4 regions of the Paenibacillus sp. FSL R7-0210 genome follow, and region 2 is predicted to be linked to each of the others. Evidence: predicted binding sites of a transcription regulator. Region 2 holds the regulator's gene; each other region holds the start of a gene.
What was found. The regulator Rex, encoded in region 2, represses fermentation and respiration genes when NADH is low (regulators of the CRP and FNR family bind a similar motif). The targets are predictions, from matches to a motif close to TTGTGAAATATTTCACAA.
Positions count from the first base shown of each region.

Region 1: ric (iron-sulfur cluster repair di-iron protein) is a predicted target of Rex. The motif match lies at 2,528-2,545, and genes of this name have one in related genera.
Region 3: MKY64_RS26225 (phosphoketolase family protein) is a predicted target of Rex. The motif match lies at 2,683-2,700, and genes of this name have one in related genera.
Region 4: MKY64_RS18290 (flavocytochrome c) is a predicted target of Rex. The motif match lies at 6,110-6,127, and genes of this name have one in related genera.

Region 1 is NZ_JBBPAR010000001.1:1,269,155-1,276,878, forward strand. It holds gene MKY64_RS05295 (winged helix-turn-helix transcriptional regulator) at 111-428, shown strand; gene MKY64_RS05300 (hypothetical protein) at 816-1,538, shown strand; gene MKY64_RS05305 (DUF6773 family protein) at 1,734-2,177, opposite strand; gene MKY64_RS05310 (helix-turn-helix transcriptional regulator) at 2,155-2,379, opposite strand; gene ric (iron-sulfur cluster repair di-iron protein) at 2,606-3,301, shown strand; gene MKY64_RS05320 (hypothetical protein) at 3,434-4,120, shown strand; gene nirB (nitrite reductase large subunit NirB) at 4,346-6,772, shown strand; gene nirD (nitrite reductase small subunit NirD) at 6,798-7,142, shown strand; gene MKY64_RS05335 (formate/nitrite transporter family protein) at 7,162-7,724, shown strand, end outside.
Region 2 is NZ_JBBPAR010000001.1:1,535,885-1,543,608, reverse strand. It holds gene MKY64_RS06625 (AAA family ATPase) at 1-1,133, opposite strand, end outside; gene MKY64_RS06620 (hypothetical protein) at 1,126-1,668, opposite strand; gene MKY64_RS06615 (cell wall elongation regulator TseB-like domain-containing protein) at 2,387-2,908, opposite strand; gene MKY64_RS06610 (amidohydrolase) at 2,938-4,239, opposite strand; gene MKY64_RS06605 (redox-sensing transcriptional repressor Rex) at 4,229-4,879, opposite strand; gene dinG (ATP-dependent DNA helicase DinG) at 5,029-7,724, opposite strand, start outside.
Region 3 is NZ_JBBPAR010000001.1:6,220,996-6,228,719, reverse strand. It holds gene MKY64_RS26240 (S-layer homology domain-containing protein) at 1-469, shown strand, start outside; gene MKY64_RS26235 (response regulator) at 580-1,722, shown strand; gene MKY64_RS26230 (GntR family transcriptional regulator) at 1,815-2,537, shown strand; gene MKY64_RS26225 (phosphoketolase family protein) at 2,814-5,198, shown strand; gene MKY64_RS26220 (TIGR03915 family putative DNA repair protein) at 5,264-6,133, opposite strand; gene MKY64_RS26215 (putative DNA modification/repair radical SAM protein) at 6,133-7,443, opposite strand; gene MKY64_RS26210 (hypothetical protein) at 7,637-7,724, shown strand, end outside.
Region 4 is NZ_JBBPAR010000001.1:4,254,363-4,262,086, forward strand. It holds gene MKY64_RS18260 (aspartyl-phosphate phosphatase Spo0E family protein) at 13-267, opposite strand; gene MKY64_RS18265 (aminotransferase class I/II-fold pyridoxal phosphate-dependent enzyme) at 468-1,685, opposite strand; gene MKY64_RS18270 (Lrp/AsnC family transcriptional regulator) at 1,699-2,190, opposite strand; gene MKY64_RS18275 (spore coat protein) at 2,359-2,757, opposite strand; gene MKY64_RS18280 (hypothetical protein) at 2,790-3,023, opposite strand; gene MKY64_RS18285 (NAD(P)/FAD-dependent oxidoreductase) at 3,212-4,450, shown strand; gene MKY64_RS18290 (flavocytochrome c) at 4,534-6,093, opposite strand; gene dcuS (DcuS/MalK family sensor histidine kinase) at 6,222-7,724, opposite strand, start outside.

The sequences.
Region 1 (7,724 bases), 270 kb from region 2:
AATAGGGGTTAATGAACTTTTTTTTGGCAAACGATGTTCATTCCAGAATAAATGTGGTAAAATTATATATACTAACTAATTGTAAGCTTCATAAGTGAGAGGTGATAACCATGGAAGAACATCAACTGACGATGTGCCCGAGATTTGAGACGGCTTTTTCGTTTCTGGGCAAGCGTTGGAACGGACTCATTATTCAGACCTTGATGAGCGGCCCCAAGCGGTTCAAGGATATTTCCGGACTGATTCCGTCAATGAGCGATAAGATGCTGTCCGAGCGCATGAAGGATCTGGAATGCGAGGGCATTCTGGTACGTCATGTGTACCCGGAGACACCGGTGCGCATTGAGTATGAATTAACAGTGAAGGGCCGTGCGCTTGAGCCGGTCATGCAGCAAATCCAGTCCTGGGCCGAGAGCTGGGTGGAGTAGCAGTACCGTAATATATATTTGATGACAGCCTCTTGCCGCGTATCCGGGTAAGGGGCTTTTCATATGCTGTTCTGCTTGAAATATAAGAATTTATAGGTTTCACACGATAACTTATCCTTCTATTTCTCGCTGAAACGGTACCGTCCTTTATAAGGACGGCAATGCCGTTTTCGCTTGTTTATGCAAATTTTGCCCAAATAAACCTTGCACTTAGGCCCTACCTGTGTAATATAATAGAACATACTAAATATTACGGATGTGTGGAAGCGTTAACAAAAGTAGGAAAAGCCCAGGGTTATAAGGCAGACGGATGCTTACGGGATGTGTTTTGGACGATGCTGATGAAAGGAAGCGGAGGGCTCACACAACTTTTAGGAGGCGAGGACCATGACCATCACCTTGTTTTCCCGGGAAATAACCTATGGAAAAAAGGATGTCGCCGAACTGGAGACTGCTTCGATTAAAGTACAGCTGATCTATGACAAGGTGTTGTTCATGCTTCATAACTATCTCCCGGATTCTCTGTGGGATGCGTGGATCGGTGTGCCGTATGAGATCATTTCTTCTCTTTATAAAGGGGATAATGACAGCGGGAGTGTGTTTCAAAAATGGATTCAAGGCCCGTCCGGCTGGAAATGTATCGGTTGTGAACGGCATTGCCTGGAGCCGGTAACGGCTAAGGGAGGGAGTGGCTCAAATGCTCAGCGCCGTTTTACTTTTCATAATGGAATTAGCCAGAGCATGGTACTTCAAGCTGTGATATGGTCCATGTATGAGAATACCCGGCTGCTCCAGCCTTACCTGGGGGAGGCGGCTTTTCTGAGTGAGGAGGATATGGAGCTGATCTCTGTATATTTCGTGCCCACCTACCTTACCCCGGCACCGCTGAGCGAATTGAACAAACCGGCCAAAGAATATAAGGATAAGAACATCAGAGTGTATCAGGAATGGATCTCTGCCCCCGATCTGGTGCTGCAGTGGAACGGCGGCCTGACCGAAGGCAGATGGATGACGGGTGTATATGTGGATCATTCGCGGTTCGCCGGACTTGGCCCCTACCTGAAGGATGCGCAGGGCAAGCGGACTTACATGCAGGCGACGGTTCGATAGAAAAGGTGAAGCTCGAAAAAAGAGTTGAACTTAAAACCAAGTCGTCGCTGCGGTGAACATTTGGACTTCCGGCCGCTATTGTGTTTGGATTTCCTGATACAAACCGCTCTTCGCGGTAGAAATCCAAACACAAAGGCGATCGCTCCGCTCCTCCTTTATTTGTACTTCTAGTCACTCACAGCAGTACAAGCCACTCTACTCCGCCCGGTTATTCCTCCGCCGGATCAAGTACACGGTGCTTAAGATGACCAGTCCTGCTGTAACGGAAATGATCAGAATCACCTTCCCGTTCGCACCGCTGTTTGCTGCTGATTGGGCGGTTGGATTCACGAAGGTAACGATAAGGATGCAGGCTGCCACCACGATCGCCAGCAGTGCCCCCAGAACGTTTTTCCCTTTTGCTCCGCCCTGTGCTCCGCCCGGTCCCACATATGCACCGCTCCAGATCAGCCGTACGAGATAGGAACCCACACCCAGCATGAAAATTGCGTAATTACTAAGCGGATATTCCAGCCACTTCATTCCGTAGTTTTGCAGCGCCATGTCTGCCAGCAATAAGAATGCCATCAAAAGAAATGCCTGATTCCCCGCCTTGTGCCGCTGCTGCAATTGTCTCTCATCCAGGTTCGTTCTGCTCATCCTTCGTTCCCTCCCAAAATAATTGATCCAGCGTCTTCCCAAGGGTTACACAAATGTCAATGCACAACCTCAGAGTGGGGTTGTAATCACCATTCTCAATCGCGATAATTGTCTGTCTTGTGACCCCCACGGCATCCGCCAGCTGCTTTTGCGACATGTCTTTTGCCGCTCTGGAGGCTTTGAGCCTCAGATTCTTCCCCATTCCCTCACCTCACGCATATTGTAAAATATATAAAACAAAATGTCTAGTATATTTTACATAAGAATACTAAAAGTTCGCGTTCATTAAAATTTGTTATATTCAGTGCGTACAATCACAAGTTCCGCCTAAGCCCAGTGATAAGGTGTAGAAGTGAAAAGAAGCACAAACCTACATCTTAACCTGAGGAGGGGCCAACATGGCGTCCAATCAATTAAACGATACAACAATTCATCCCGGGTTCACCCCGGAAGCAATGGTCAGAGATATTGTCCTGCAGTTCCCCAAAGCAGCAGATTATTTCAAGGCACAACGGATCGATTTCTGCTGCGGAGGTGCCAAGCCGCTGGCTGAAGCCGCTGCCGAGAAGGGTCTTGATCCGGCAGCAATGGTGCAGGAGCTGAACAAGCTGCAAGAGCAGCACCCGGTTCTGGAAGAGGATACCGCCTGGAACGAGGCTTCTTCGGAGGAGCTGGTGGATTATATTGTGAACAAGCATCACCGTTATCTGCGTGAAGAGCTTCCGTTAATCAGTCAAAATGTAACCAAGGTGTTCCGCGTTCACGGTGAGGATTCACCGCACCTCGGAGAAATGCACCGTCTGTTCAATATGCTGCGTGAAGAGCTGCTGCAGCATACAGCGAAGGAAGAAGAGAGCGAATTCCCTAAGATGCTGGCCTACACTCAGAACCCCACCGAAGAAGGACTTGCGGAGCTGCGCGGACTGCTGCATAATTTGGAAGCTGAGCATGACGGGGCCGGAGAGATTCTGCGCGAGCTGCGCAGAGTTACTAATGACTACACACCGCCTGCACATGCCTGCACGACTTATCGCCTGACCTATGCCCGCCTTGAAGAACTGGAAGGCATGACCTTCGAGCATGTACATCTGGAGAACAACATTTTGTTCCTGCGGTATCAATAGAACCTGCTGCAAGGTAGAAGTCCCTTCGGGGGCTTTTTACTTTTTCTTCCGGCAGAAATGATTTGAGAACCCTTCCTCTATGCGTTATCCTTAAAGAGTCTGGGAAAATACATATGAAGGCGGTGCCGTGGGATGTCCACGAAATGGATGCGCTTCATGCTGTGCCTTCTCTTGCTAGCCGCGGCAAGCGGTTGTGGCTTGGGATCAGAGAATGGCGGCAGCAGTAACGGAGGCCAAGGATTAACCTTTTCAGTCAAGGTGGGTGACAGTGAAATGGCCGGAAGCTCGGCCAGATTGCTTAACGAAGCTTACGTGCCTGGGAATTCAATAATAGAGCTGTTCAGAAAGAGCGGCGTTGTTACATTTTCAGCGGATGGAACCAGTATTCTTGAGGTGAATAAGGTCTCCCTGGGTCCGGATATGAGCTGGGAGGTTCAGGTGAACGGCAAGAAGGTTCAAGAGCTGAATACGACGCTGGAACCGGGTTCGGCCATTACGATGTCAGCAGGGCCTGCCGGAACCGGAAAGATGTTTCAGCCTGTCATCATCACGGTGAACGGGGGGAGCGAGCAGCCGGAGCTGACACATTCGCATGTGCTTTCTTTTATGCAGGATATGTCCGTCAAGGGACTGCTCAAGAACAGCGGTATGGTCCGGCTTGCCGAGGATAACCGGACGGTGCTTACTGTTATGGATTATACACCGCTCAGCAGCGAGGAATGGAGACTGAAGGTCAACGATAAAGGTCTGCTCGGTAATGGAGTGGACATGAAGCTCAGTCCGCAGGACAAGCTGGAGATCTCTCTGGTACTGAAATAAGTGAATGAAGTATATGAGTGAGATCATGTACCCGATGAATGGATATCTGTGCGAAACTGCATGGGTATCCGTTTTTTTTGGACAGGAGAAGTCATCTCCACTTGTGTGAAAAAATTCACATACCGTGTGACTGTGGTCACACTTGTCATGGAATTGGGGACAGTATAATTTCTCTATCAGGTAAAGTTATTGAAGAAATCAGAGTTTCTGAAGGAGGGTCTACCAGTGGCAGCGGAAAGAGAAAAGTTAGTGCTGATTGGGAATGGCATGGCGGGAGTAGGCACTATTGAACAGATTCTGAAGCTGGGCGGCGCTTATGATATTACTGTCTTCGGCAGTGAGCCGCATCCCAACTATAACCGGATTATGTTGTCCTATGTACTTGAAGGCAGCAAAACAATTGAAGACATCATTCTCAACGATCTCGGGTGGTATGAAGATAATCATATTACACTGCATACCGGCACAACTGTTACCCGGATCGATGAACAGAACAAACTAATATTGACCGATAATGGACTGGCGGTTCCTTACGATAAAGCAATTATTGCAACAGGCTCGAATTCTTTCATTCTACCCGTACCCGGCAGCACCAAGTATGGGGTAGTCGGGTTCCGCGATATCGCGGACTGCGATGCGATGCTGGCAGCGGCGAAGCAGTACCGCACGGCGGCTGTGATCGGTGGAGGACTGCTAGGTCTTGAAGCTGCGAAAGGCCTGGTCAACCTGGGTATGGATGTTACCGTTGTGCATCTGCTGGAGGATCTGATGGAGCGCCAGCTGGACCGTACCGCTTCTTCAATGCTGCAGGCAGAGCTTACACGTCAAGGTGTGAAATTCGCCATGGGCAAGCAGACGGTAGAGCTGACAGGCGAAGAACGGGTTACCGGTCTGCGCTTCAGTGACGGCAGTGAGCTGCCGGCAGAGTTTGTAGTGATGGCTGTTGGAATCAAGCCGAATGTCCAGCTTGCGAAGGACAGCGGAATCACCGTTAACCGCGGGATCGTAGTTGACGATTATATGCAGACTTCTATGGCAGATGTGTATTCTGTCGGCGAATGTACAGAACACCGGGGAACCTGCTACGGACTCGTTGCACCGCTATTCGAGCAAGGGATGGTTCTTGCCAAGCATTTGTCTGGTGTACAGACTCCGGGCTATGAAGGCTCAGTTGTAGCAACCAAGCTCAAAATTTCCGGGGTAGATGTATTCTCCGCTGGTGAATTCACCGAAACACCGGAGCATACCGTCATTTCTGCCAAGGATGAATGGAAGCGAACCTACAAGAAGATTTTGCTTAAGGATAATGTGATTGTCGGTGCCGTCTTGTTCGGTGATGTAACGGAATCTGCCAACCTGCAGAAGCTTGTGAAAAACAGCACAGAGATGACCAATGAAATCTATGATGAAGTTATGGGCACAAGCTGCTGCGGCGGAGGCGGAGCCAAGAAAGGCATGTCCGTCGAAGCGATGGCCGATGAAGAAATCGTCTGCGGCTGCAACGGCGTAACCAAAAAAGCCATTGTAGATGCTGTTACGGAGAACGGCTTCACTACGGTGGATGAGATCAAAGCCTGCACGGGTGCAACCCGCTCATGCGGCGGCTGTAAGCCAGTGGTGGAGCAGATTCTGCAATTCGTTCTCGGAGACAACTTCCAGCAGAGCGCCAAGCAGGGGATTTGCAGCTGCACCTCGCTTAGCCGGGATGAGATCGTAGCCGAGATTACGGCTAAAGGGCTCCGGACCACCAAGGAAGTCATGCATGTCCTGGACTGGAAGCAGGCAGAAGGCTGTTCGAAATGCCGCCCTGCCGTGAACTATTATCTGGGGATGATCTACCCTGACACTCATGAGGATGAGAAAGAATCCCGGTTCGTCAATGAACGGATGAGCGCCAATATTCAGAAGGACGGAACCTATACAGTTATACCGCGGATGTATGGCGGGGTGACCACTCCTGAGGATTTGAAGCGGATTGCCGATGTGTCCCTGAAGTATGATGTGAAGGTTGTGAAGGTAACGGGCGGACAACGTCTTGACCTGATCGGTGTCAAAAAAGAAGATGTACCTAAGGTGTGGGAGGAGCTGGATATGCCGTCCGGCTATGGTTATGCGAAGTCGCTGCGTACGGTAAAAACTTGCGTGGGTTCGCAGTTCTGCCGCTTCGGCACACAGGATTCCATGGGCATGGGCGCTATGCTTGAGCGTAAATATGAGCGGCTGGATATGCCGGCCAAGTTCAAGATGGCGGTTAACGGCTGTCCGCGTAACTGTGCCGAGTCCTGCACGAAGGATATCGGGATTGTCGGCAATGACGGCGGCTGGGAGGTATTCATCGGCGGCAACGGCGGGATTAAACCACGGATCGCAGATGCCTTCTGCAAGGTGAAGACCGACGAGGAACTGGTTGAGGTCTGCTCCGCTGTAATCCAGTACTACCGTGAGACCGGTAATTACCTGGAGAGAACCTCCGAATGGGTAGAGCGCATGGGTCTTGAGCATATCCAGACAGTGGTTATGGGCAATGACGACAACCGTAAAGAGCTGGCGGCACGTATTGACTTTGCACTGGCCCAGGTGAGTGATCCTTGGCGGAAAATGCTGGATGACAAAAACACCCGTACTGCGCTGTTCGAAGAGACACAGGTATAGTCTAAAGGGAGAGGGAGAGAGCATAATGGAACGGAGCAATCGGGAATATACGATAGGTGTAGTGGAAGATTTCATGCCGCAGATCGGCCGGGTAGTTCATGCAGGAGAGGTGGAATTAGCCATATTCCGCACATCGGACGGCGCAGTCTATGCGGTTCGCAACCACAGTCCCCACCCGAAGGGCGGTCCGCTCGCGGAAGGTATCGTATCAGGCTATTATTTATATGATCCGCTGCATGACTGGAAGATCGACCTTCGTACCGGAGAGGTTCAGGCACCGGACCGGGGGCAGGCAGAAGTCTATCCGGTTACAGTAGAGGGCGGAGTTGTTAAGGTCACTCTGCCTGCGGCAGTAACAACCCTAAATTAAAGGAAGAGCAGGTGCGGATATGTTTACGCAGAGCGTAGAGAATATCGTTGAGACAGCCGTAGGGAAACGCGACAAAATGAATGAGAGCTTGCCCAAATATTTTTTGGCGGCCCTCCTGGCAGGAGCATATGTGGGGATTGGTATTATTCTGATCTTCTCACTGGGGGCACCGCTGGCAGCGATTAAGTCACCGTTCCAGCCGCTGATTATGGGAGCATCCTTCGGGATTGCCTTGACCTTGGTTGTATTCGCAGGCTCAGAGCTGTTTACAGGTAATAATATGTTCTTCACAGTGAGCACGCTTGCCGGGAGAACTACAGTCTGGGACACGGTGAAGAACTGGGTCCTGGTATTCCTCGGCAATGTAGCTGGTGCAGTGGTGCTGGCGCTGCTGATTCAGGGATCGGGCCTCTTCAAGGCAGCGCCTGCCGAGCATCTGATCTTCGCAGCCGCCGCCAAAAAGATGAGCCTTCCGTTCTCGGAGCTGTTCTTCCGCGGCATTCTCTGTAACTGGCTGGTCTGCCTGGCACTGTGGATGTCCTCCCGCGCCAAGAGTGAAGCGGCGAAGCTGGTCCTGATCTG
Region 2 (7,724 bases):
AGATACTGCTCGGTCTGCGGATTATGCCGGACATACCCTAGAGCCTGACCGCGCGGGGTCAGTGTTACCTGGCTAACGCTTCCGGGGCGCAGCAGCTCAGCCATAATAGCATGTCCAAGCTCATGGATCGCTACCCGCTTCTTCTCTTCATGGTTGGTCTCACGGTCGGTCTTTTCACCCATCATGACCTTGTCGATCGCCATCGACAGATGACGCTGCTCTACCAGAGTCAGATTCTCGCGCATCATGTAGATCGCGGCTTCGTTCATCACGCTCTCCAGCTGCGCACCCGAGAAGCCGTAAGCTTCTTCGGCGATTTTATCCAGATCCACGGTATCATGCAGCGGCTTGTTCTTGGCATGCAGGTCGAGAATCGACTTGCGGCCCTTCTTGTCAGGCATATCGACCTGAATATGGCGGTCAAAACGCCCCGGGCGCAGCAGCGCAGAATCAAGCATCTCCTTGCGGTTCGTTGCGGCTACCAGCAGGATGCGCGGGGTATCGTTGTTATAAATCCCGTCCATCTCTGTCAGCAGCTGATTGAGGGTCTGATCATATTCACGCTGTTGTCCGCCTTCGCGCTTCCCGCCGATGACGTCGATTTCATCAATGAAAATAATGGCGCTTTGCTTATTCTCCTTGAGTGCGCGTGTGCGGGCATCCTTGAACAAATCGCGTACGCGTCCCGCACCCACACCGACATACATCTCAACGAATTCACTACCCGAGGCAGCTACAAACACGGAGCCCGTATAATGTGCCGCAGCCTTAGCCATCAGCGTCTTTCCTGTTCCCGGAGGACCTGTAAGCAGAATTCCCTTGAGCGGGCGAATCCCGAACTTGCTGATTTCTTCATGCCGGATCAGGAAGTCCAGCGCTTCACGCAGCTCCTGCTTGGCATTGTCCTGTCCGCCGATCTCTTCAAAGGTCAGCTTGGAAGGGCCGTTCTTCTTGCGCTTCTTATCTGCACCTGCATTAACCGTCAGACCGCCGCGGGCATGAGCAATGAACAGGAGCGCGGCAACCATGCCCAGCGCTATGATTACAGGGAAGATATTGATCCCCACAAAAGCCATAAAAATCAGCATGACCGGAACGAATCCGGCTACAACCTCTTTCCAGTACTTAGGCATTGTTCCACACTCCCATCTTGGCTGCTGCACGTGGCAGAATGATAAATTTGCTCTCTGTGCCGTTGCTCAGGCTTACATATACATTATTGTCGTCAATCTCTGTGGTAGCTGTAACCCCGCTGTACTTGCTCTCCTGCTCCTTCAATCCGTCCAGCTTGGCTGGTATCAATGTATACTTCCGGCTCTCCATCGCTTCTGCTACAGAGAACATCGCTTTATCCCAATACTCATCCAGCAGTTCACTCGGCTTCTGTTCCACATCCAGCTTCAGGGTCCGTCCGTCAATAGCAGTGCTGCCTTCTCTTGATACATACTGCACCAGTTCACGTAATTTCGTGCCCGGCTGCAAATCCAGTTTCAAAGTGACCTCATTGCGTTTAATAGTAATATGGGAATCCTTCACTCCCTCGTAGGATGATACCAGCTTCTGCAGCGGCTCCTGCACCGCGAATGTACGGTAGGAATACCAGCCACCAAACAATAATGCAGCAGACAGCAGAGACGTTAGCAGTACAGGCACAAGACGAAGTTTCAAGAAACGTCCTCCTCTCAATAATGACCGAGCACAACTCTATAATAAAGACCAGCCAGCGTGTCTAGCGCCCATCCGAGACGGACATGCTCTTAAGCATGTCTTAGTACAAGTAGTAGTATATCATAGGTGTATATACGATTTTACATAAAGTTGTGAATATATTTAAAATTTTTGATACTAATTTCTGGATGTTTCATGCGCTTATCATTTTTACCCGGTCAATCTTCAGTTTGGAGTCCGCTTGATTTCAGCCATCATAAATTCCGCAAAATCAGTTAATTCGCGCGGTTCATAGCCTTCGGCGACTGCCGCACCGCTATATTCCTATTCCGCAATTATTCGGCAGACTGTCATGAAAGGCTACGCTACGCCTGGCAAGTCTATGATTGACCTCTGCGGACAGCTTGTCCTCTACGACAATGAGCAGATCAATGTCGCTTGAACCCGGTTGAAAACAGCCCGATGTACATGAATGGTACTGCAATCTATATATACTGGTATATGTACATATTGACAACAGAGCAGTAGGGAGCAGCTCCGATCAATGCCTCCCCTTTATTAAGTAAGCCACAGATCCTGGTGTCCCTCAAGTCCATGAACAGCTCTAGCCTGTTCTCTACTCGTATATAACACGCCAAAAAAGCGGGAGTACAGTATCACTGTATCTCCCGCTTCTAAATATAGTTCAAGCCTGAACGCCCGGCCGCTTAAAGTGACGCTAGCGGTTCGGCAGACTGTACCCCTCACCGATGGCGCTGCCATCCTTGAAGCGGTAAAAATTATAATAGAATCGCCCGTCTTTTTTGTAAAATAGCTGCCAGGCATATTCCCCGTTGTATACACCGGGCAGCAGCCGTTCGATCGTAATGTCCGGCAGCTGGGCGGCTATGATTCCGCGCATTTTCTCTTCTGAGGTGCCATTGCTCAGTTCCTCAGCATACAGGTCGTTGTCGCCTCCGGCAGGCTTGCCCTCCAAGGTGAAACGGACCCACACCATCAGCTCGGTCCCTGCTTCATTTTTACCGGTCAGCACCCAGTAGATCTCATTCTCATTCCAGACAGATTTCTGGGCCTTGGTTACCTCTGTTAGTCCGGCACGCGCCCGGGCCAGCTCCTTGGCCTCACTCCGCTCGTTCCACTGGTCCTTCATAATGTAGGCATAGAACTGGCTTAGTCCGAACAGAAGGAGCAGCACCACGGTAATCCCCAGCCAGATCCATTTTCTCCTCTTCTTCTTCACCACGCTGCTTCCTTTCCCGTTCCCTTGAATTACCGTTTAAGCAGGCTCTCGAACGTCTCCTGTGCTTTGCGGCGGATGGCTTCTTCATCAAGTGTCAGGCATTGTCCATGCTTCACAACCTGCTGGCCGTTCACCCATACATGCTCTACATCCTTGGCACTTGCCGAATATACGGCATGGGAGAGCAGATCGGTATGCGGCAGCAGATGAGGCTGGTCAATATCAAGTGCGATGAAGTCGGCCTTCATTCCTGCTGCAAGCCGGCCCACCCCGCTTAGGAAAATAGACTGCGCCCCATACTCCGTAGCCATCAGAAGCGCCTCAGGAGCCGGTACCGCTGTAGGATCACCGCTTACGCCCTTGTGGATCAGAGCCGCCAGCCGCATCTCTTCGAACATATCCAGATTGTTGTTGCTCGCCGCACCGTCTGTCCCCAGAGAGACCTTAACCCCGGCTCTCAGCAGCTCAGGAACACGGGCTACCCCGCTGGCCAGCTTCAGGTTACTACCGGGGTTATGCGACACGCCAACGTTATGGCGGGCCAGGATCCCGATCTCTTCATCGTTCAGATGAACCCCGTGGGCAATGAGCGAAGGACGGGTGAACATCCCGAGCTTCTCCAGATGCGCGACCGGACGCAGGCCGTAGTCGGCCACGTTCTGTTCCACTTCATGGCGCGTCTCGGACATATGGGTGTGTATTGGCAGGTCTAGATCATGGGCAGCCTGCACAAACTTCATGAAAAACTCTGGAGGACAGGTGTACGGGGCGTGCGGTGAGAGCATGGTCGTAATTCTGCCGTCAGCCTTGCCGTGCCAGTTACGGGCAAAAGCAATCGCCTCAGCAAGCTTCGCTTGCTGTACCTCTTCCGGGCACAGCCCAATTACGCCGCGCATCAGCACAGCACGAATACCGGACTGCTCCGTTACTTCCGCTACCCGGTCCATATGATCATACATATCGAGGAAGGTGGTTGTGCCGCCCTTCAGCATTTCCAGTACAGACAACGAGGTTCCCCAATATACATCATCACCAGTGAATTTCTCTTCCATCGGCCACATCTTCTCCTGCAGCCAAGTCTGAAGCACCATATCGTCGCCGTATCCGCGCAGCAGTGACATGGCCGTATGCCCATGGGTATTGACCAGACCCGGCATGAACAGCAGACGGCTGCCGTCTATGACCTGTGCACCATCCTCCACTACCGGCTCAGCTTCACCTATGTAAGTAATCAGATCATTCTCCAGGGACATGTACCCGCTCAGTACCGGCTTGTCACTGCCCGGAACCAGGAAGTGCCCATTCTTGATTATCGTGATCTTACTGCTCATCTTCAGCCTCATCCTTTCCATCATGCAAATAATAGGCCAAGCTCTGCAGATCTGTGGTGAAATCTGCGGCATGAATCCGGATATTGGCAGGCGTCTTGAGAATAACCGGTGCGAAGTTCAGAATCGCTTCGATACCGGAATCCACAAGAATATCGGCTACGTTCTGGGCTTCGCTGTCAGGCACGGTAATAATCCCGATCCGGATGCCCTGCGAGCGGATGGTACTGCTTAGCTCCTCCATCGGCTGCACAACCAGCGAGTTGATCTGCTGGCCCACCTTCGGCGGGTAGGCATCGAAGATGGCAGTAATCTTCATCGTATCCTTCAAGTAAGCGTTGTAGTTAGACAAAGCATGACCGAGGTTACCGGCTCCAACCAGTGCAACATTAATTTGCTGGTCAAGCTTCAGGATATGGCGGATCTTCTCAATCAGATAAGATACATCATAGCCGATGCCTTTTCTGCCAAAATCACCGAAATAAGCCAAATCCTTACGGATCTGGGCGGGATTTAGGTCAAGCTTCTGGCCCAGCTCCTGAGAAGAGACTGTGGAGATTTCACGTTTTTGGAGATCGTTCAGGAAACGCAGGTACACTGGGAGCCTGCGCACGACGGCCTCCGATATTTTATCCGATTTCATGTATTCTCCTCCTTAAAAGTTTTGTTAGCCTACACTTCATTCCGTACAATTATAGCAACCGTGCCCCGCCGCCTGCCGGAGTGGCAGGACAGGCGGGAACGGATCTTCAGGATAATCATGACTTATTAATAATAGCAATAGCAGATGAATTAGGAAACCCCGCCGTCATCCAGCCATTCGGCAATTCTCGGGACCATCTGCTCGGTGAGCATATGCTCCATCTTGGGACCGGGGAGCGAGTACAGAAAGTACTTTCCGTAATGCGATTCAATCACTCTGGTATCGTACACAATTACGATGCCCCGGTCCTGCGCCGTGCGGACCAGCCGCCCGAAGCCCTGCTTGAAGCGGATGACAGCCTGCGGCACGGACAGCTTCATGAACGGATTCTTCTTCTGTGCCTGAAGCAGCTCTGACTTCGCTTCTGCCAGCGGGTGATTCGGCGGCTGGAACGGCAGTCTGACAATCGCCAGGCAGGTCAATGCTTCTCCAGGGATATCCACCCCTTCCCAGAAGCTGCTGGTACCCAGCAAGACCGAAGCCGGGCTGTCCTGGAAGCGGCGGATCAGCTTGCTCCGGCTGCCGCCTTCCACACCTTGTCCGAGTACCGCGATATCCTGTGAGGCAAGTGCCTCCTTCAGCGGTTCATACACCTGGCGCAGCATCTTGTAGGAGGTGAACAGCACCAGCATCCGCCCCCGTGTTGTTACAGCTGTCTCAGCAAGGGAGTGCACGAGGGTGTCCACAAAGCGGGCATCCCCAATACTCCCCTTGACGCTCGGGAAGTCCCGCGGAATGACCAGGAGAGCCTGCTCACGATACTTGAATGGCGACGGAAGCAGTGCAGTCATCAGACGCCGCTGCTCTGCAGCCTCGCCAAGACCCAGGTTATCAATCATGAACTGGAAGGATTTATCCACGGATAAGGTGGCCGAGGTCAGGATAATGCTCTTCTTCTTATCGAAGAACAGCTCCCTGAGCTGGGTGCTGACATCTACAGGAACAGCATACATTTGCAGCGACTTGCCCTTATAATTACCGCTTCCCTCCAGCCAATACACGATATTCTCATCGTTCAGACTCATGAAGAAGCGGATCTGCTCTCTAATGGATGCCAGATCCTTGAATAACCCGCCGATATCGGTCACAAGACTGTCTGAGGAGGATTGGCTGTCCGTGTCACGCATCTCACTGAGCATTTTGTCGCCCTTGCGGATGATATCGCTCAGACTGAGGTTCAGTGTATTCTCAAGGGCAGCCAGCTCCTCCCAATCCTTCGGCTTCTTGCCCGGCTGCAGGCGTGCCACCAGCTGGCCTGCTTCACCGGCCCCTGCATCGCTGCGCTCGGGCAGCAGGCTGAAGAGCCGGTCGCTGAGCGCATCCCAGGACTCCTTCACCGTCAGCAGATCGGGATAGATCCGGTCGATCACGCCGCTCCATTCGGAAGCCTGCTCACTGCCCGAAGACTGCAGACTCTGGCGGAGGGCAGGCAGCTGCCCGCTCCGGCTATCCTTATAGAGTCGGGTGAGGGTATGGGCGAATGTGAAATATTTCATCTGCATGCCAAGATGCTTGCCGGCAATATCCTCCAGATGATGGGCTTCATCAATTACAAGATGGTCGTACGCCGGAAGAAGCTGATGCCCGGCTTTGACATCTGCGAACAGCTTGGAATGATTGGTGACCACCACATCGGAGATCCCGGCTTCATGCTTGGCCCGGTGGTAATAGCATTTGCGGAACCACGGACAGGCGCGTCCCAGGCAGGAGTCGGTATCACTGGCCACCGTCTCCCAGAAATCGCCGCCCCGTCCGCTTAAGTTAAGCTCCTCATCATCGCCGGTCGTCGTCTGAGTCAGCCAGACAAGCATTTGCGCAGCGGTGAGCGCTTCTTCCCTTGGACTCGTAAAGTCCTTTTTGTTCATTCTATGTTCGAACTTGCGCAGACACAAATAGTGCCCTCTTCCCTTAAAGATGGAGGCCTTGAACGGGAACGGCACAACGCTGGTTAAGAGCGGAATATCCCGCTCCCGCAGCTGGTCCTGAAGGTTAATGGTATGCGTGCTGACCATCACCTTCTGATCGCTTTTCACACTATGGTAGATGGCCGGAAGCAGATAACCCAGCGATTTGCCTGTGCCTGTTCCCGCTTCAATCAGCAGATGCTTGTCCTGCTCAAGCGCTGTAATGACCTCATGGATCATCAGCTCCTGGGCTTCTCGGCTCTCATACTGGGGAAGAACAGCCTTCAGCCGCTTGGTTACCTCATCCATATATTCTTCAAAGGTAATATTCTCCAGCGGATTGACGCTTCCTTCCTCCCGTGGCGTAGCCAGCTCTGCCCAGTCCCCCACAGCCAGCGCAAGCTGGCGGTAGAAGCTCAGCTCACCTTCCGGCTGAAAGGTCTCCATCTCCCGCTCCCGCAGCAGTCCGTCGAAATACCAGGCCAGATCACTGTCTTCGTCCGCGAACAGCTCATTCAGCCGCTGAATCGTCAGCAGCGGCAGACTCTGCAGCTCTTCCAGACATTTGAGCAGCACAATAGCCGTGGCAAGCGCATCACTGTCCGCCTGATGGGGACGGTCATGCGTAATGCCGAAGTGGCTGCTTACCGCGCCAAGCTGATAGGTGCTCAGCGAGGGAAAGCATATTTTGAGAAAATCGATCGTATCCAGAATCCGCCCCTGAAACGGCAGGTAGCCGCAGCGGTCCAGCGCATTCTGCAAAAAATGAAAATCAAACGCGACATTGTGTCCGACGAGGACTACATCATCCAGCAGCGGCACCAGCTCCATCATCATCTCATCGAGCTCCGGCGCATCCTGTACATCGCTGTCTGTAATTC
Region 3 (7,724 bases), 4.7 Mb from region 2:
TGTAGCTGTCCGCCATTATGCGGCAGCAGCCATTGCCTTTGTGAATGCACAGGGCGTGATGAAGGGTGATCCGGCCGGGAAATTCCGGGGCAATGCACCGATTACGAGAGCAGAGATGGCTGCTGCTGCAGCCAACTACCTGAAGCTTGCCGTACCGGCAGACGGAAAATCGGGCTTCAGCGATACCACTGGACATTGGGCCCAGGCGGTAATTGAAGCCAATGTGTCGGCAGGCCTGCTCAAGGGCTACCCGGACGGAAGCTTCAAGCCGAATGCTTACCTGACCCGGGCGGAAGCTGTAGTCATTGTTAATCAGATGTTTGACCGCGGCCCGCTCCATGGAGCAGATGCTGTGAAATTCCCGGATGTCTCCAAGAATCATTGGGCCTACCTGGACATCCAGGAGGCTGTCATCGACCATCAGTACCGGATCGACAGTGAACAGAAGGAACAACGGGTTACAGAATAAATGGATAGGGGTTGGAGGAGAGATCATTTCTCCTCCAGCCCCTAAATCATTAAATTTGAAGTATAATGGTTATAAAACCGTACCGATTTCCAGTTGCGAAGGAGATCCGAATGAGAGCAATCCTGATTGACGATGAAGAATTGGCACTAAAGGCTTTGGAACGCCAATTGCATGCGCTTGGTTGTTTCGAGATTATCGGCAAATATACCGATCCGCTGCAAGGGCAGCAAAAGGTAGAGGAGACCGAGACCGATATTGTGTTTCTCGATATTCATTTACCGGAGCTGAGCGGGATTGAGCTGGCGGAAAGGCTGCTGGAACGGAGACCCGATCTGCAGGTTGTATTCGTAACGGCATATGATAATTATGCGATCAAGGCTTTTGAGCTGAATGCCCTGGATTATTTGCTTAAGCCGATTCATACGGACCGTCTGAAGCTTACAGTTCGGAGATTGAATGCTCAGCAGAAGCCTGGCCTGGCAGCCCGGGCAGCGTCAGCGCAGACAAGCTGGAGAATGCTGATGCTCGATGCCTTCCGGATCTACGAAGGGAGTCAGGAGCTTCCGTCACTGCAATGGAGAACGGCGAAGGCGCAGGAAATCTTCTTTTACCTGCTGCATCATCGCGGCAAAGTGGTCAGTAAAGCCACTCTGATTGAATTGCTGTGGGCTGATTTTGATCCGAACAGGGCCTATCCGCAGTTATATACGGCTGTGTATCATATCCGCAAAATGCTGGAGCCCTTCAGCAGAGAACGGATTCTCCTGCAAAATACGGCGGACGGCTATCTGCTCAAGCTGAATGGAATCTGCCTGGACGTTGATGAGTTTGACCGCTTTATCCAAGCGGGGTTAGAGCTCTCGAATGACACACTGCCCGAATACGAACGAATCCTGAAGCTGTTCAAGAGCGAATATCTGGAGGGGTACGATTATGTGTGGGCGGAGCTTGAGCGGCAGAGATTCCAGCTGCAGTGGATTCGGCTGAAGCTGAATCTGGTCCGCTGGTATATGGGGAATGCAGAATATGAACAGGCCTTCAAGCACATTGAACAGGTCTGCACCCGCTATCCGTTAGAGGAGCAGGCGCAATTATTGTACATGCAAATATCGGATAGAATGGGCTTTCATTTTCTGGTGCAAAGACAGTATGTATTGCTGGAAACGGTCATGGAAGCAGAGGTTGCGGAGAAACCGAGCCGGGAGATTGTCAAATGGTATAGGGATTGGGATAACAAGCGTCAAAAAGGGTGAATCCGTGGATTCATCCTTTTTGCCCTATCTAAATTATGATATATTTAATCTTGAATATTTCGTTCTGCAAAGTTCCGGCGAAGGAGAACCCCATGACCCAATTTGTCTACAAGCAGATTATTGCTGACCTCAAAACGAAGATCTTTGCCGGGCAGTACGCCGATATGAAGCTGCCGGATGAGCGCAGTCTCAGCGAGGCGTATCAGGTTAGCCGCAGTACCATAAAGCGTGCGCTGATGAAGATGGAGAGCTCGGGCATTATTTTCAAGAAACGCGGCTCCGGCACCTTCATCAATCCGTTATACATAAAGAACGATTCGATCTTCAATTACGAAGGCTCTAATCTGGGGGTGTCGGATAACTTCCAGATGCACGGCAAGAAGCCGGAGATCAAGGTGCTGAGCTTCGAGGTCATCCGGCCCACGGAGGAAATTCAGCGGGATTTGTTCCTGATGCCCCATGATTTCGTGTATAAGATCGTGCGTCTGCGCCTGTTTGAAGGTGCGCCTTTCATGATTGAGACGGGATATATTCCGATCAAAATTGTGCAAAATCTCGACCAGACGATTATTGAGGGGTCGATTTTTCATTATCTGGAGGAGTCGCGCAATCTGGCGGTGACCAAATCCTTTTTGTCTATTTTTGCCGAGCCTTCACTGCTGAATGATCAGGAGCTGCTCCATCTTAAGGAGAATGAACCCGTAGGGATTATGGAGGGGATCTTCTTCCTGGATAACGGCACGCCGTTTGAGTTTTCGCATATGCGCTTCCATTATGAGTATCTGAAGTTTAACACGTTTGTATCTGTGCATTAACGGATGGACGGTGTAAATAGCATAACTGAGGTATAGCAGGCCGGGAGGAATCCCGGTCTTTTTAGAGTTTTTTAATATAACAAATTAATCCATAATTATAAAAATAAACATCTTTTTGTGCGTGATTTGCAGAGGAATTCATACTATGTTCAAAATTTCACAATATTGGACCGTATTAATTTCTAAAAAGATTGAATTTCTGAAATGCCGATGTATGATGTAAATGTAGAAGTGATACATTCAATTTACAAAGAAAAAGATTAGGGAGTGGAAGACATGGGATTAACAATCGAACAGGTGGATTATTCCTCGAAAACGTATCTGGCAAAGCTTGACGCTTACTGGCGTGCAACGAACTACATCTCCGTAGGTCAGCTTTATTTGAAGGATAATCCGTTGTTAAGAGAACCGTTGAAGGATGCAGACGTCAAAGTGAAGCCGATCGGACACTGGGGCACGATCCCTGGGCAGAACTTTATCTATGCGCACCTGAACCGCGTAATCACTAAATATGATCTCAACATGTTCTATATTGAAGGCCCGGGCCATGGCGGTCAGGTGATGGTATCGAACTCTTATCTTGACGGAACCTACACCGAAATCTACCCGCAGATCACTCAGGACATCCCTGGTCTGAAAAAGCTGTTCAAGCAGTTCTCCTTCCCTGGCGGTGTTGCCTCCCATGCAGCTCCTGAAACACCCGGATCGATTCATGAAGGCGGCGAGCTGGGTTACTCCCTGTCGCACAGCGTGGGTTCGATTCTGGATAACCCTGACCTGATCTCCGCTGTAGTTGTAGGTGACGGCGAAGCAGAGACCGGTCCTCTGGCCGCTTCCTGGCTGTCCAACCGGTTCATCAACCCGATTACAGACGGTGCTGTGTTACCGATTCTGCATTTGAACGGCTTCAAGATCAGCAACCCGACCATCCTCTCCCGGATGAGCAGAGAAGAATTGACCGCCTATTTTGCCGGCAACGGCTGGGAGGCATTCTTCGTAGAAGGCGAGAACCCGGATCTGATGCACCCGGAAATGGCTAAGGTGCTGGATACAATCGTAGAGAGAATTGCCGCCATTCAGAAGAACGCCCGTGAAAATAACGATACTACACGCCCTGTATGGCCGATGCTGGTCTTCCGCTCCCCTAAAGGCTGGACCGGTCCGAAATCGTGGGATGGCGTACCGAACGAAGGCTCCTTCCGTGCCCATCAGGTGCCGATTCCGGTCGATCAGAAGAACATGAAGCATGCTCCGGCATTGCTTGAATGGCTGAACAGCTACAGACCTGAAGAACTGTTCGATGAGAATGGCCGTCTGAACGCAGATCTGGCTGAAATTCTGCCAACCGGCGACAGACGTATGGGGATGAACCCTGTAACGAATGCCGGCAAGCTGATTAAAGACCTGCACAAGCCGAACTTCCGCAACTATACTCTCGATAATTCCGCCCCAGGCCAAGTAATTGCACAGGATATGGCCGTACTGGGCAAATACCTGAAAGAGGTTGTAACCCTCAACGAAGAGAACCGCAACTTCCGTATTTTCGGACCGGATGAGACTATGTCTAACCGTCTGGGACCAGTATTCGAAGTGACCAAGCGTCAATGGATGGATGCCATTCAGGAACCGCAGGATGAATTCCTCGCTCCCTATGGCCGTGTCATTGACTCCCAGCTGTCGGAGCATCAGGCAGAGGGGATTCTGGAAGGGTATGTACTGACTGGCCGCCACGGATTCTTCGCCAGTTATGAAGCCTTCCTGCGCGTGGTCGATTCGATGATCACCCAGCACTTCAAGTGGCTGCGCAAGGCTACAGATCAGACCTGGAGAGAAGACATTCCTTCCCTGAACGTGATCGCTACATCGACAGTGTTCCAGCAGGACCATAACGGCTATACCCACCAGGATCCGGGTCTGCTCGGCCATCTGGCTGACAAGAAGCCTGAATTCATCCGTGAGTATCTGCCGTCCGATGCGAACAGCTTGCTGGCTGTGTTCGACAAGATCCTGAATGACCGCCAGAAGATCAACCTGATCGTATCCTCCAAGCATCCGCGTCCGCAGTGGTTCTCGGCTGACGAAGCTCAGGAGCTGGTGGACAAAGGCCTTAAGATCATTGACTGGGCCAGCACCGACAAAGGCGAAGAGCCGGATCTCGTTATCGCTTCTTCGGGTACCGAACCAACTATGGAAGCCTTGGCTGCCATCTCGATCCTGCATGAGAAGCTGCCTGAGTTGAAAATCCGTTACATTAACGTAGTCGATCTGCTGAAGCTGAGAAGCCAGAAGCTCGATCCGCGCGGCTTGTCTGACGAAGAGTTTGATCAATTTTTCACAAAGGATAAACCGGTCATCTTCGCCTTCCACGGCTATGAAGGCCTTATCAAAGACCTGTTCTTCGACCGCCACAACCACAACCTGCATGTGCACGGCTACCGCGAGAATGGCGATATCACTACACCGTTCGATATGCGTGTACTGAACCAGATGGACCGCTTCGATCTTACGAAGGAAGCTGTGCTGAGCCTGCCGGAAGCAAACAAATACCAGGCTATCGCTGACGAGATGGACGCCATGGTGCAGAAGCATCACGCGTACATCCGTGAAGAAGGCATCGACCTTCCAGAGGTTGAGAGCTGGGTATGGAAGGCTCTGAACTAAGCTCTAGATGATCGTGTTATTTCATTAATAATATAGTAGGCTTCAATTAAGGAGCGCTCCGGTAGTCATGTTGATGGCTGCGGAGCGCTCTTTTTGTCCAATGATTGGAGCTGGATTATGGTCTCCGGGACCTCCGGTTGCAATGCCTTCTTCCGCTGCGCCGCGGTGAGTACAGGCACCCCGTTGCTGCCGTTCATCTCCACCATGTGCTTCCAGTATCGCTTCGGCATCTTCGAGGAACGCAGCCGGTCATTGCGGCGCTCCTTGATGCCGATGGCATGATAGAAGCCGGTCCATAAGCGGCGGTAAGATTCCTCCGTCTCATCCGGCTCAGGCGGGGTCCAACCGTTTAAAGGCACGATGGCCTCACGCCCGGGCTCATGAATCAGCGCAGCCCCATGGGTCTGATCGTAGATCATGAAGCTCTCCCCCTGGAACCGGTCACAGAAATGCTCCTGGATTACAGGCAGCACATAGCCCTGCGGTTCAATGACTGCGGCCATGACCGGGCCGTATACGGAGAAGCGAACGAAGCCCGTATACAGATGCGCTTCATGCCGGAGCTGCTGGACAGCCTTCATCAGCGTGTTAACGGTGTCATCCGCCAGCATATTCATCACCTTGCGGCCATGCCGGAAGCCGAGATACAGGAAGTTCAGCAGCAGCATTTCCTTCTCGGGAGCGCAGCTCCAGAAGCCCAGACGCACCAGCTCCTCGGCTTCGCGGCTGATCCGCAGCGGCAGGGACTTCAGTACCCGTGCGGCCTTGTCTTTGTCGGTCTCAATCCATTTCGCTTCCAGCAGCAGGCCTATTTCCCCGCCTTCAGCATGAATCGCCAGCGGTATCTCCTTCCAGGCATAGCTCTCAAATACACAGCACAGCAGACCCTCGAAGCTTCCGTCATAGGTGTACGCCAGTGCGGACGGCTTGAACATCAGGCCTTCGCCCCCTTGTTGAAGCTGTTCCAGTCCCCGGCGGCGGGCAAGGTGGAGAGGTTAAAGTCGTCGAACAGCGTGAGCTGCTCCACCTGCGGCTGCTGGAGAGCGAGCTGCTCCCCGGACATGAGTGAGCGAAGCAGCGTATGCTCGCTTACCTTCAGCCCCTCCAGCGGCTTATCCTTACAGGTGATGAAGAACTGGGCACGCTTGAGGACCACTCCCAGCTTCTTCAGCGCATGGAAATCGAGCGATCCGGCCCGTCTGGCCTTCACGATCCGCTGTGCGCTTCTAACGCCGATGCCGGGTACACGCAGCAGCATTTCGTACGGGGCGCGGTTGATCTCAACGGGGAATTGCTCCCGGTGGTTAACGGCCCAGCTGCATTTGGGGTCCAGCAGCGGGTTGAAGTTCGGCACGGCCTCATCCAATAATTCATTCGCCTTGAAGCCGTAGAAGCGCAGGAGCCAATCGGCTTGATAGAGCCGGTGTTCCCGCAGCAGAGGCGGCTTGGTGTCTAGAGCGGGCAGGAGGGAATCCTCTATTACAGGGGTATAGGCCGAGAAAAATACACGCTTGAGTGCGTATTTGCGGTATAAGCCCTCCGTCAGATTAAGGATCTGGTAATCGGTATCCGGCGTTGCCCCCACGATCATCTGGGTGCTCTGTCCAGCCGGAGCGAAGCGGGGTGCGTGATTATACCGGACGATATCGGAGCGGTTCTCCTTAATCCGGTTTGTGATCAGCCCCATCGGCTTCAGGATGGACACCTTGCTTTTATCGGGGGCGAGCCGTCCGAGACTCTCCTGCGAGGGCAGTTCAATGTTGACGCTCATGCGGTCGGCAAGCAGCCCAAGTCTGGACAGCAGGGCATCGTCTGCTCCGGGGATGGCTTTTACATGAATATAACCGTTGAAATGATAGACATTGCGCAGCAGCTCAAGCGCTGAGATCAGCTGTTCGGTGGTGTAGTCCGGATTGCGCATAATGCCTGAGCTAAGAAATAGTCCTTCTATATAATTGCGGCGGTAGAATTGCATGGTGATATCTGCGATCTCTTCGGGGGTGAAGGCAGCCCGGCGGATGGGGTTGGACTTGCGGTTGATGCAGTACGCACAATCATATACACAGCCGTTGGTCATTAACACCTTCAGCAGCGAAATACAGCGGCCGTCCGCCGCGAAGCTGTGGCAGATGCCCATCGCGGAGGTGTTGCCGAGCGCCCCGGCCTGGCCCTTGCGGTCGGAACCGCTTGAAGTGCACGCTACATCGTATTTGGCGGAAGCGGTCAGAATCTCTAGTTTCTCCATTACATCCACGGTCTCAATCCCCCTCATATGTGAGCATTATATACCGAACATACGTTCTTGTCAAAGGTATCCCCCCCTTCTTGGCCGCGTGTAAAATGTATGCGCATTCCGTCTTGTGCTATAATAGAAACTGATGGTTCATGGAATGAGGAATCATACGGTTATTGAAATCCGGGTTAGGAGTGTTGCTGAAGTGAGAGGATATAACATATGGCGGCCCATCATGCTGATTGCGGTTGCGCTGCTGACAAGACAGTTAGTGACAAGTATTTGCCTTATGT
Region 4 (7,724 bases), 2.7 Mb from region 2:
AATCGTGCTGTATTAATTGCTCTTGCGGTGGCGGCCTCTCATATACTCATTAATCTTGAGATCCAGCAAGCTGCTGATTGCTATTACATTATCCGAGGTAAAGGACTTCTCCTGCATAAAGAGCTGTTCCATTCTGCTGCGGAGCATCTGAATTTCATCTTCCAGCGAGAGCCTGCGTGCATTCGCATCTTCTCTGGCAGGAGGTCGCCCGCTTCCGGAGCCACATTTCCCGCCAAAGGAGGATAAGTAATAATCTGCGCTCAGCACAATCACCCTTCCTGATGTAGTATTGCGCGTCATCCAGATAAGAACTGTGTGGTTCTAAGCAACCAGATATGAAGCGCCTTTATTCCCGGAATAAGAGGTCCATGTAAGTGTATTACAGGTGTTTCTTGTCCTTAGAGTAAAATAATACCATATCAGAAGGTGATCGGCTATAGTTCTATTTACTTCTTTGTCGAGCCTTGTCAGGCCCCTTCCCGGGCCAGCTGTGAGACAAATGCCCCAATTCGCTCAACCGCTTCATTCAACTGGGACACCGAGGTGGCATAGGAGCAGCGCAGATAGCCTTCTCCGCCCAGACCGAAGACACTTCCCGGAACGGCGGCGACCTTATATTCAAGCAGCAGACGCTGGGCGAACTGGTCGGAGGTCAGGCCGGTGGCCTGGATACTAGGGAATGCATAGAAGGCACCCTGCGGCTCATGACACTCAAGTCCCGCCTCCCGCAGCCCCTTGACAATCAATCGGCGGCGCTGGTTATAAGAGTCTGTCATGCGGTCCTTCTCTTCCATTCCGTTGGTAAGGGCCTCCAGCGCAGCCACCTGGCCCATCGAAGGCGCACACATGACGGTATACTGGTGAATCTTCAGCATGGCTGAGATCAGGTCCGGGTGACCGCAGGCATAGCCCATCCGCCAGCCGGTCATGGCGAAGGCCTTGGAGAACCCGCTGACCAGGATCGTCCGGTCAAGCATCCCCGGCAGCGAAGCGAAGCTGACATGGTTGCTTCCATACGTAAGCTCGGCATATATCTCATCCGAGATGACGATAAGATCATGCTTCTCTACCACCTTGGCAATCGGCTCCCAATCTTCACGGCTCATGATGGCACCCGTCGGATTGCTTGGATAGCAGAGAATCAGAATCTTCGAGCGCGGGGTAATCTTGGCCTCCAGATCCTCGGCAGTCAGCTTGAAGTTATTCTTCCCGAAGGTCTCAATGCCTACCGGAATACCGCCGCCGATAGCCGTAATCGGAGAATAAGAGATGTAACATGGCTCGGGTATCAGAATCTCGTCTCCTGGAGAGATCAGGGCACGCAGAGCCAAATCAATGGCCTCGCTGCCGCCGACTGTGGCGATAATCTGATTCGCCGGATCATACTTCACGGCGAAGCGGGTCTCCAGATACTCGGCAATCCCCTCGCGGAGCTCGGGCATTCCGGCATTGGAGGTGTAACCGGTGAAGCCTCGTTCGAGCGAATAGACGCAGGCCTCTCTCACATGCCAGGGCGTCTTGAAGTCCGGCTCGCCGACACCGAGCGAGATAATATCCTTGCTGCCTGCCGCCAGATCAAAAAACTTGCGGATGCCCGAAGGCTGAATCTGCTGGACCAGCGGGGCCAAATAAGAGTTCATCGACTTGCCTTTATCTCCTGTGTGCTGAGCGTTATTAATGATCATGACATTACATCCTTCACGGAGATATCATCAGACGGTTGTCTTCCTCATGCTCTTCAAAGATGATACCGTCCTGTTTGTATTTTTTGAGCGTAAAGTTCGTCTTGGTAGAGAGCACAGCATCAATCGGTGACAGCTTCTCAGACACAAAATTAGCGACCTCGCGCAGATTGCGTCCTTCCACTTCCACCAGCAGATCGTAAGCGCCGGACATCAGATAGACGGATTTAACCTGCGGATACAGATAGATCCGTTCGGCAATGCCCTCGAAGCCGCGGCCCCGTTCCGGCGTAATCTGCACCTCGATCAGCGCCGTCACCCGTTCATCATCGACTTTGTCCCAATTGACCACCGTCGCGTATTTCACAATGACATGATCCTGCTCCATTTCAGCGATCACGGTCTTCACATCTTCTTCCTCCGCACCAAGCAGGGTCGCCATTAATGCCGTTGAGCTTCGCGCGTCCTCCTTGAGCAGTTCCAGCACTTTCCTCTTCAATTCATTCATTCTCAGGGCCTCCTGCAAAAAAGAGTTTAGTATTAATATGACATGAAAAGTGCCGTTCTGCAAACAAAATAACCCCGCCGAGGCGGGGCTATTTGACTTCATTCCCTTTATATTTTCTCCTGCATGGCCGGGTAAGCGCTCTAATGCTTCACAGGGCCATCGCCAGGGTTACATATAATAGGAACCGTTATGATGCTGCTGGACGTTCGGCTGGTGCTGCGAAACATTCGAATGCTGGTTATACGCTCCTGCCCCGCCTGTTTTCTCACGCACGAACTGCTGCAGCTTCTGCTGGGTCTGCTGGGCACTCTGAATCTGCTTGTCCACATCCTGGCGCAGCGCTTTGCCCGGAGGGGTGTACATGTTCATTTGCGACATCTGCATGTACAATTCCCCCTGAATTCTGAGGGTATCCATAGTCAGATCATTGAATACCCGTCTGACGGCGGGACAATTCGATTCTGTAGCTGCTGTGGTGTACTCGCGGACAGTCCGCTTCAGATCAGCCAAAATTGTGTTCAGTAAATCTTCATCCGCCATAAACGGTGTTCCATTCTGTGCGTACACAGTAAAACCTCCTTCAAAGTTTGTGGGTTCTGTTATTGCGGCTGTGATGGTGCGTACTGCTGATGCTGATGGAGCAGCTGGACCAGCATATCCATGTGATGGGTATGACTCTGAATCTGCTGGATGCAGATCCCCTGCACGGCAGAGTTCTGAGTGGTTCCGGCTGTAGCCGCGAGCTGCTTAATCAGCAAATCCTCATTGGAAATGGAATCGGCAATGTATTCCAATTCTTTTCCGCTAAGTGCCTGCATTTGGTTAGATTGCATGTTCGGTAGTCCCTCCTTCTGGTTGTTCAAGCGTTCCTTAGTATGCTTCCGGAGAAGGCTGTTTATGTGCCCGAAGGTACATTAAGCAAGCTCACATATGATGAATAATCCTTAAGGTCTTGACGCATGAGACTCTTCAATAGTGCAAATAATACTACTCTGAATGACATAAAGGAGCGAACAGATCTATGAAACTCGTCAGCGGGCAACTGCCCTGGGAACACACACTGCCTGAGCCTCCGGTATATCCGGTGCTTGAGGAAGATATAACCTGCGACTGTCTCATTGTAGGCGGCGGGATGGGCGGAGCGATGATGTCTTACCGCATGTCCCTCAGTGGAGCAGATACCGTTCTTATCGATAAAAGAACGATCGGTACCGGAAGCTCCCACGCCAATACGGGATTGCTGCAGATCGCCAATGACAAGTCGCTGACAGCTTGCATGAATACTTTCGGGGAAGAGAATGGCGTGTTGTTCTACAAGCTGTGCCAGCAGGCCATGCGTGCGATTCTTGACCTGCCCGGCAAGCTGGACATCGATCCGCAGATCATTGAACGCACCAGTCTGCTCTATGCCAGCGTCCCGGAAGATGTGGATATGCTGAAGCAGGAGAATGAGAATCTGATCAAGCACGGCTTCGACTCGGAGTTCTGGGAGGCGGAGAAGATCCGCGCCCATTACGCCTTCTCCAAACCAGGTGCGCTGTATTCCAAAGGAGATGCGGAAACCAATCCGCTGCGGACGGTACACAGCCTGATTCATAAAGCGCACTCCGGCGGGGTAAGGGTCTATGAGCATACCGAAGCCCTTCATTATGAGTACAATCCAGACGGCGTAATCTGTCATACCGGACAGGGGCGGATTGTTGCAAAGAAAGTCGTCTTTGCTATGGGGTACGAGACCCAGGAGATGAAGAAGGACCGGGGAGCAGAGCTGATCAACACCTATGCTATTATGACCGAGCCTCTGCCACATCTTCCAAAATGGCATGAGCAGAGCCTGCTCTGGGAAACGGCCCGGCCTTATCTGTATTTCCGGACTACCCCGGAAGGCCGGATTATCGCCGGCGGCAAGGATGAGCAGCTTACCAGCGTGGAGCGGCGTGAGGTAAGAGTCCTCTCCCAGTGTGAGCGTCTGGTCGAGGAGCTTACGGCCCTGTTCCCGGAACTTCAAGGAATCAAGGCCGAATATTCCTGGGGAGCGGTCTTCGGCTCCACCCGTGACGGACTGCCTTATATGGGGCCGCACCCGGAATTTCCGCATTGCTACTTCATTGAAGGCTATGGCGGAAACGGCACGGTCTACAGCATGATTGCCGCCGAGCTGCTTGCCGATACGCTGGCCGGCAAAAGCCGTCCGGAGCTGGAGCTGTTCTCGCTGACCCGGTCGGCCAAGCCTGCGCCCTCCCCGGCGATACAGCCTTAGAGCTGCAACACAGAAAGGGATGCCCGCATAGCCTGATGGCTGCGGAGCATCCCTTTTACATGAGAACAATATAGGATAATAGCTTATTGCGCTTTTACAAATTCAGCCGACTTAATCCCTGCCTGACGTCCGAAGATAATGATCTCGGCTACCGAGTTACCGCCGATGCGGTTCTCACCGTGCAGCCCGCCGACCACTTCTCCTGCCGCGAACAGGCCCGTAATCGCCTTGCCGTCTTTGTTCAAGACCTCAGTGTTGGTGTTGATCACCACTCCGCCCATCGTATAGTGAATCCCAGGGCCGATCTGAATCGCATAATACGGAGCACCGGACAGATCATTATCCATACCGGTAGTTCTGCCGAACTCGGCATCCGACTTAGCTTTTACCGCACTGTTCCAAGTATCTACTGTAGTCTTGAGTGAAGCTGCAGGAACTTTCATCTGATCCGCCAGTGCCTCGATGGTATCTGCGGTCTTGACTACACCCATCTTGATGTATTGATCTACCGCCTTGACACGGGATTTCACTCCGGCGTCGAACACGAGATAAGCGGATTTCTCAGGAAGTGTATTAATTGAAGCCGTCACCTTGTCACGGGTATCCATCTCATTGCCGAAGCGCTTGCCCTCAGCAGATACAAGAATAGCCCCTTCTCCCCGGACCGCTTCACCGATCAGGTAGGATTTCTCCTGCTGTACAGTCGGGTGAACCTGAATCTGATCCAGGTCTACGGTAGTTCCGCCGACCTTCTCAATCATGGCAATGCCGTCGCCGGTGCTGCCAATCTGGTTGGTCGTTACCAGTCCTTGCAGATCCGGGCGAACCTTGGCAATCAGTTCCTTGTTGGCACCGAAGCCCCCGGTGGTTACGATAACTGCTGCTGCGCTGATCGTTTTGTCATCGGCCTGGTTGAACAGCACCTTCACGCCGTTCACCTTACCATCCTGTACCGTAAGCTCCTTCACATCCGCATTGACGAACAGCGGAATTCCCTGCTCCTGAACATTGCGGACAAGTCCTGCTACAAGATATTGTCCCACGGCCGAGCCGTCCTCCGGACGATGGGTACGCTTCTCCTTCATACCGCCGGTAATTGTAATATTGTTCAGGCGGATTCCGATGGAATCGAGCCAGTCAATGGCACCTGCGGATTGATCCACGAAGAAGTGCAGCAGCTCCTTATTGTTCGTATCATGTCCGCCCTTAAGGGTCTCTTCATAGAACAGTTCGTTGCTGTCTTCGATGCCCTGCTCCTTCTGGAACTTGGTCTGCGAGGCATTCATCCCTGAGGAGGATTTAGTCGTATTGCCGCCGGCAACCGGCATTTTCTCTAAGATCACCGGGTTCATGCCGGCTGCTTTGGCTTCCAACGCAGCAGACATTCCCGCACCGCCTGCGCCGACGATGACGATATCATATTTATCCTTTAACTGATCGTACGGAGTATAGCTCGCTTCGGATGCTCCCGACACGGCTTCTGCCTTCTCTGTAGGTACAGTGGTTGCTGCCGGCTCTGTGGCCGCGCTGCCCGCTTCCTTGCTCTCATTCTTGCTGCTGCCCGCATTGTTGTTTCCGCAGCCTGCAATGACCAGCATCACGGAGAGAATGAGGATAAGCGCCGCTGTTAATCTCTTATTCATGTGAGTTGTGCCCCCCTTGTGCATATTTTCACAATTATCATAGCGCCAAAGAAGCGGTTTGTGGAACCTTCCGTAAATTATTAAAGAGTTTTGTAACTAAAGTAAGCGGGTATGCAGACCTTAAATGTTCACACACCCTCCTCCTCCTTCACCTCATAAGGCACATCCACGATAAAATGTGCTCCCGGCCCGCAGCCGGCGGCAAGCTCAAGATGACCCCCCAGTTTGTCTACACTTTTCTTCACCAGATATAGGCCGATTCCCCGCTGTTCACCCTTGGAGGAGTAGCCCTGAACGAAGATCTTCTCCCCCAGGCCCGCCGGAATTCCCGGACCGTTGTCGCTAACCTCGCATAGCAGCCGCCCTTCTTCATATTGAAAAGCAAGCTCCACCCGCTTCACGGGTTGCTCACAGAGCTCCCCCAGCGCCTCCAGAGCATTATCCAGCAGATTGCCGGCAATCGTAATCAGCTCATGAATCACCTGCGGATCAGCCGGCTCCGGCAGATAGCTGTCTCCGGTCAGCAGCAGCTCCATCCCCGCTTCGCGTGCCCGGCTCAGCTTCCCCAGCAGAAATCCGGCCAGCACCGGGTCCTTGATCTGTCTTGTGATCGACCCGATCTCCTTCTGGTAATTGCTTACCGTTCCCAGAATATATTGCTGCAGCTCATCATACAGACCCATATGCGTCATGCCCATAATGACATGCAGCTTGTTCATGAACTCATGGGCACCGGAGCGCAGCGCTTCTGCATAGACCGAGACTCCCGACAGCTTCTCTGCCAGCACAGCCAATTCGGTTTCATCCCGGAAGGTAGCAATCGCGCCAACGATATTCCCGTTCACCCGGACTGGCAGGCTGTTCACCAAAAGAGAGCTGTCTCCCAGCTCCAGCTCCCGGTCCTGTATCCCCTCTCCCTCAGCCAATACCTGCTCAAGACCCAGCTCCGGCCAATACTCGGCAATCTGCCGGTTCATGGCGCTCCCGCCAATCCCCGCTGCCCGCAGAAGCCGCTGTGCTTCCATATTAAGGATGGTAATCCGCGCCTCCTGATCTACGGCAATAATTCCCTCACGCGTGGATTCCAGCATCGCACTGCGTTCCTGGAGCAGCTTGGAGATGTCCTCCGGCTCCATCCCGAACACCATCCGCTTGATCCGGGCCGCCAGAATGAATGCTCCTCCCGCTCCAAGCAAGGCTCCCGAGACCAGAATCGCAATAATCGTCCACTCATTCATCAGAACCAGCCGCTCGACCCGCTCCAGGGACAGACCGGCAATGACCACACCCACCTGATGCCCCCGGTTGTTATAGACCGGCACGAAGCCGCGCAGGGATCTGCCGAGCGGACCGGCCCCTTCGGAGATGCTCTCCCCTCCGCGCAGCGATATCTCCTGGCCGCCTCCCGCAAAGGGAAGACCTACCAGCGAAGCATCCGGATGAGAATAGCGGATTCCCTTCATATCTGTCACGACCACGAACATAATATCATTGCGGCGGGCGATCCTTGAGGTGTAGTCCTGAATCTCCTTGCTGTTGCCCTCACTGAGTCCCTCAGAGACCAGCGGAATCAGGGCGATGGTACGGGCAATCGTAATCGCCTTATCCTCCAGCGCCTGCCGGGTCTGCGG